One region of the Turicibacter sp. T129 genome, then DNA from elsewhere that is predicted to be linked to it. Evidence: a T-box and tRNA genes for the amino acid it is inferred to sense, from the RefSeq annotation. Region 1 holds a T-box; the other holds one or more tRNA genes.
The links. A T-box is a leader RNA that pairs with one kind of tRNA and senses whether it is charged. The one in region 1 lies ahead of NEH75_RS05510 (glycine--tRNA ligase), so its partner is inferred to be a tRNA-Gly.
Positions count from the first base shown of each region.

Region 2: it encodes a tRNA-Gly, which carries the amino acid that the T-box ahead of NEH75_RS05510 (glycine--tRNA ligase) is inferred to sense. The anticodon was not compared.

Region 1 covers NZ_JAMQUU010000026.1:63,082-66,359, reverse strand. The annotation lists gene NEH75_RS05520 (YqzL family protein) at 1-9, shown strand, start outside; gene recO (DNA repair protein RecO) at 11-751, shown strand; T-box leader at 966-1,143, shown strand; gene NEH75_RS05510 (glycine--tRNA ligase) at 1,222-2,595, shown strand; gene dnaG (DNA primase) at 2,659-3,278, shown strand, end outside.
Region 2 covers NZ_JAMQUU010000073.1:17,352-20,629, forward strand. The annotation lists gene NEH75_RS11385 (M23 family metallopeptidase) at 1-894, shown strand, start outside; tRNA gene NEH75_RS11390 (tRNA-Ser) at 1,031-1,121, shown strand; tRNA gene NEH75_RS11395 (tRNA-Glu) at 1,153-1,229, shown strand; tRNA gene NEH75_RS11400 (tRNA-Asp) at 1,237-1,312, shown strand; tRNA gene NEH75_RS11405 (tRNA-Pro) at 1,323-1,399, shown strand; tRNA gene NEH75_RS11410 (tRNA-Gly) at 1,409-1,482, shown strand; tRNA gene NEH75_RS11415 (tRNA-Leu) at 1,519-1,604, shown strand; tRNA gene NEH75_RS11420 (tRNA-Arg) at 1,646-1,722, shown strand; tRNA gene NEH75_RS11425 (tRNA-Asp) at 3,048-3,123, shown strand; tRNA gene NEH75_RS11430 (tRNA-Glu) at 3,132-3,208, shown strand.

The DNA.
Region 1 (3,278 bases):
GAGGAGTAGCGTGGCAATTGATGTTGAAGGAATTATATTGAAGAGCTTTAACTATGGAGAACACCATAAAATTGTTAAAGTTCTGACGGAGAATCAGGGGGTTATTGGCGTTTTTGTACAAAACGCCAATAAAGTTAATACAAAAAAAAGTGCACTCGTCCAGCCATTGACTTGTGCACGTTTTAATTTAAAGCCCTCAACAAATGCCAATAGCGATCTATATTATGTTTATAGTGGAGACGTTATTGATTATTATTTAAATGTAAAGTTAGATTATGAAAATATAGCTTATTTTTATTTTATGATTGAATTAATTTTAAAAGGGATGGCTGAATCTGAGTACAGTTCGTATGTTTATCGTATGTTGAAAAATTTCTTAGATGCAGCTGAACAAGGTTATTCAGCTTATTTATTAAGTATAATTTTTCAACTTAAAATGATGCCTATTATTGGCATTGAACCTGTAATGGATTGCTGTGCTGTGTGTAGAAGTACAGAACATATCGCAACACTGAGTGTACGCCAAGGAGGATTAGTTTGTGCTAAGTGTTATCACCCAGCAGAACCTATTTTAATTGATGCTCCCCTTATTCCAATTGTTCGTGCACTGTATAAGGTTGATATTAATCATTTACCTGAGGTTGAATTAGAAGAAGAATTGTTGAAACCAATTGAGCAATTTTTAGATGCCTATTATGATTCATATGCTGGTTTACATCTTCAGACTAAGAAATTTATGAAAGAAATTTAAAGAAGAGCGAATTTGCTCTTCTTTTTCTACTTTATATTTGAAAAGCATAATAGAAAGTAGAAAGAGTCATGTTGTATAAATTATCTTTATGTATGAATTTTAATAAATGTGTGATTATTAGTTGTAATTATTGTTTTTTTGCCGTCGTTTTTCGTATTTTTGTATATTGTCTTTTAACTATTGATATACTATAATGGTAGTAGTATAATGCAATATTTATGTGAAGACGAAGAGTAGTACTTTTGAACATTTGAATGGCAGCGAGTCTGGGAAGGTGGGAGCCAGATTTCAAGGTCTTAAGGAAGGGAACTTTTGAGCATAGTTAACAAAGTGGTAAAATCATAGGATTTTACAAATAGGGTGGAACCGCGGGAATAACTCTCGTCCCTATGCTCGTGGCATAGGTATGGGAGTTTTTATTTTCTCTATGTTCACGAGACCAGAATTTTGTTAAGTGAAGGAGCGTTAAAATGAGTCAAGTAACAATGGAAAAAATCGTAAATATGTGTAAAACACAAGGATTCGTTTACCAAGGAAGCGAAATTTATGGAGGATTAGCAAATACTTGGGATTATGGGCCGTTAGGTGTGGAATTAAAAAATAACGTGAAAAAAGCTTGGTGGAAAAAATTTATCCAAGAGTCACCATATAATGTGGGGTTAGATAGTGCCATCTTAATGAATCCTCAAACTTGGGTTGCATCAGGGCACGTTGGAGGATTTAGTGATCCTTTAATGGACTGTAAAGCATGTAAGAGTCGTCACCGTGCAGATAAATTAATCGAAGATCATGGAGACGATATCGTAGCTGATGGATGGACAGAAGAGCAAATGATGGCTTATATTCGTGAGCACAATATTGCATGTCCAGACTGTGGAGCTCATGACTTTACAGATATTCGTCAATTTGAATTAATGTTTAAAACACACATGGGAGTTGTTTCAGACGATAAATCAGCTGTTTATTTACGTCCAGAAACAGCACAAGGAATCTTCGTTAATTTCAAAAATGTTCAACGTACTAGCCGTAAAAAAATTCCATTTGGAATTGGACAAATCGGGAAATCATTCCGTAACGAAATTACACCAGGAAACTTTACATTCCGTACACGTGAATTCGAACAAATGGAATTAGAATTCTTCTGTAAACCAGGTGAAGATGGACAATGGTATGAGTTCTGGAAACAATATTGCTGGAATTGGTTGGTAAATTTAGGAATGAATCCAGAACATATTCGTCAACGTGAACATTCACCAGAAGAATTAAGTCACTACAGTAACGGAACATCAGATATCGAGTACCGTTTCCCATTTGGTTGGGGAGAGTTATGGGGAGTTGCCAACCGTACTGACTTCGACTTAAAAGCACATATGAAAGAATCAGGAGCAAACTTCGAATATCAAGATCCAACAACAAATGAAAAATATGTACCATACTGTATTGAACCATCAGTAGGAGCAGACCGTGTGACATTAGCGTTCTTAATTGATGCTTATGAAGAAGAAACGTTAGAAAATGGAGAAACACGTGAAGTTTTAAAATTTCACCCAGCTTTAGCTCCTTACAAAGTGGCGGTCTTACCATTAGTTAAGAAATTGAATGAACAATCATTAGAAGTGTTTGCAGAATTATCTAAACATATGATGGTTGATTATGATGAAGCGGGAACAATCGGTAAACGTTATCGTCGTCAAGATGCAATTGGAACACCATTCTGTGTCACATTCGACTATGATTCATTAGAAGATAAAAAAGTAACAGTTCGTCATCGTGATACAATGGAACAAGAACGTGTAGCAATCGATGAATTAGTTGAGTACATTACTTCAAAAATTCAATTTTAATTTCTACATAAAGTTGCTTTAAAATTTTAAAATTAAGACATTATAGGAGAGAGGGTGAACACGATGGGAAAGGGTCGAATTCCACAAGAATTATTTGATGAAGTCGTAGAAAAAAGTGATATCGTTGATGTCATTAGTGACTATGTACAATTGAGTAAAGCTGGGAAGAATTATAAAGGTTTATGTCCTTTCCATGGGGAAAATACCCCCTCTTTTGTCGTGTCACCAGATAAAGGAATCTATAAGTGCTTTGGTTGTGGAGAAGGAGGAAACGTCGTTTCGTTCGTCTCTTCACTTGAAGCTATTTCATATCCACAAGCTATCTTAAAATTAGCCAAGCGTGCGGGGATTGAAACGAACATTGTTCTACCATCAGATGAATCGATTCAAGACGCTAAGTTTAAAAATGAATTTGATATTTTAGAGTTTGCTAAAGGATTTTATCACTATTATTTAAATCACACAAAAGAAGGAAAAGTGGCATTAGATTATCTTCATAATCGTGGGATGAGTGATGAAACGATTGCGAAGTTTGGAATCGGGTTAGCTCCATCTTATTCGGACGCTTTAGTTAAAACGTTAGCTAATAATCGATATTCGTTAGATGTGGCGATGAAATTAGGTTTACTTAATGAGCATAATGGACAATATTATGATCGATTTAAATCCCGTATTATGTTCCC
Region 2 (3,278 bases), on a different contig from region 1:
AATGCGGATGATAGTAATCATGAAGCTAGAATGAAAATGTATAAAGACTATGAATTAGCCTCAGGAGTTCCCTGGTATGAAATTGCTGCAGTTGATCAGTATGAAAGAAATATTTATAAATTTAGAGAAGAATGCAAGGATTTAAAGTACGATACTATTTCCATCTGTATGATTAATGAACGCTGGTCAGGACCTGAGAATCCATATTATTATGATAATGACAGCTATACAATTAATCTTTTTGGTGGAATTGCTAAAGATGGTGATGGAGATGGTGTAGCAGATATTAATAATGAACATGATGTTATGTATACGATGGTCGAATACTTAAGATCATTCGATGACTTTGAAGGCGCAATAGAAGCCTACTATCAAAAAGAACAAGCAGTTATGGTCATCAAAGAAATTGCTAGTTTATTTGAACATTTTGATACGATAGTGTTAGATAAGCGATCATTACCAGTTTCAAAGCGTTATAGTTATAGTTTTCAAGATAACTACGGAGCTGCTCGAAGCTGGGGGGGAGCAAGATCTCATGAAGGAATAGATATCTTTGCATGTTATTCAACTCCTGTTTTATCGACTGCATATGGCGTAGTAGAAATAATGGGATGGAATGATTATGGCGGATACCGAATTGGGATTAGAGATATTTATAATACTTATCAATACTATGCCCACCTACAAGGTTTCGAAGGAGATTTAAAAGAAGGAGATATTGTAGAACCTGGACAAGTCATCGGATATGTAGGAAGTACAGGTTATGGTAAGGAGGGGACAAGCGGAAAGTTCCCACCACATTTACATTTTGGTCTATATAAATATGACGGACGTTGCGAATGGGCCTTTAATCCTTACCCACATCTAAGACGTTGGGAAAAAGAAAAACAATAATAAAGAGGGCAGTAATATGTGTATATTACTGCTTTTTTTAATAAAATAAAAAAAAGTTTGTAAAAAGTGTTGACTCTATTTGTAGAGCATGATATTATATAGAAGTCGTCAGGGACGACAAGAAAAAAAACAAAATGGAGCAGTACTCAAGTGGCTGAAGAGGTGCCCCTGCTAAGGGTATAGGTCGGGCAACCGGCGCGAGGGTTCAAATCCCTCCTGCTCCGCCATTATAAAAATGAATTGGTGAATTAAAAGTATGGCCCGTTGGTGAAGCGGTTTAACACACATGCCTTTCACGCATGCATACACGGGTTCGAATCCCGTACGGGTCACCATTCAAAAGGTCCAGTGGTGTAGCGGTTAACATGCCTGCCTGTCACGCAGGAGATCGCGGGTTCGATTCCCGTCTGGACCGCCATTTTAAAAAACGGGAAGTGGCTCAGCTTGGTAGAGCACCTGGTTTGGGACCAGGGGGTCGCAGGTTCGAATCCTGTCTTCCCGACCATTCGAATAAGCGGGTGTAGTTTAATGGTAGAACTTCAGCCTTCCAAGCTGACTGTGAGAGTTCGATTCTCTTCACCCGCTCCATTAATTTCATTGTGATGTGCCATGAATAAGCTGTATGCGGTCGTGGCGGAATGGTAGACGCGCCAGCTTGAGGGGCTGGTAGGAGCAATCCTGTGGAGGTTCGAGTCCTCTCGGCCGCACCATAATGAATGTCTAATCAACATCATCAAGAATAGCATAAACAGCGCCCATAGCTCAATTGGATAGAGCGTTTGACTACGGATCAAAAGGTTAGGGGTTCGACTCCTCTTGGGCGCGCCATAATAACAGATAATAATGAGTTCGAAGGAACTCTTTTTTTATTTCTTGTATACGAATGTATAACATTTAGGTAGTCGTTTTTATTTATTATGTTTACTTAAAAATACAATTTATCTATAATATGTCATTGATTTTAAATCCTAGCAGCCTAAGCTACTAGGGTTTTTTAAATTTAATTAGTTTTGAATTATGAGCTAAGTGATTTGAAGCGATAAAAGTTACAATATCTCAAGGGATTTCGTTAAATGCTATATTTTATTATTAATTCTTTTTCAATAGGAATAATAGTATACGAACTTATTATGTGTGTTAAAAATAGCAGCTTAGTTTTCAAAATTTGAAGAGTAGCTTGAAGTTCAGAGAAATTAATTTGAAACATCAGATGTTTGAAACACTAAACGAAGTAATAAGTTGTGTATTGAGATAGTGAGCAGAGTTTAAAAGTAATCAATAGTGACCTCTAAAATGATTATTTTTCTATGGATTTCTTAGTTACTGATATTGTAACAGGAGAGACTTAACATCTTTTTTTGATAATATGAAAGGAAGGTGGTACTTATCTAGTAACAGTCAATACTATAAAACCCAAACTAGGATTAGTTTTCTTTTATAATTTAAGAAAGTGTAAACAATTATTATAGCGATCAACTATATATCTTATAGTAAATAGACTAATATATTTATGTGTTTAGTTTGAGCAGAGGGAATTTCTATTTTAATGGCCGTATAAAAACGTGTTTGACGTTCAACAAAGGTAGGTAAACAACTGTTAATTTTACTACGACTCGAAATAGTGGTATCTACTGCTCCTCAAAGGAAAATACCTTGTTGTTACCAACAGAGATGAGAATCCTACTCCCCGTTCCCTACCAGTGGAGGATTTATTCATCTTCTATGAAGGGGGGAGCACATGTCCAAACGTTTCACGTCTTTTTACTTCTTTTGGACGTTGATGAATCGAGGTTCGAATATGTTAAGATTGGGATAACTCATGCATAGATCTCCTTTTTAAGAATTTGGTGTGGTAACTTCATTCAATAACAAATATTCTATTTATGAGCTTTTTTTATATGTCATACTTAATATTATAATTTGTGTTATATAAAAATGAATCATTCGAATACATATAGCAACAAAAGGCAAAGAAACTATTTATTATAATTAATTTCAAAAAAAACAAGAAAGTGTTGACAGGTTTCGACAGCGGTGATATTATATAGAAGTCGAAAGACAGAGGAATTAATCAAATTGAGGTTTTATTCTATATTTCAAAAAGGGTGTTGACAAAAAACAGCACCGATGATAAACTTAGAAAGTCGAAAAAAGGTCCAGTGGTGTAGCGGTTAACATGCCTGCCTGTCACGCAGGAGATCGCGGGTTCGATTCCCGTCTGGACCGCCATTTTTAATGGCCCGTTGGTGAAGCGGTTTAACACACATGCCTTTCACGCATGCATACACGGGTTCGAATCCCGTACGGGTCACCATTACTAAAAAATTTTAAAAAGTGTTTGACAGAAAGAGACAGACATGATAAACTAATAAAGTCGCCAAAAC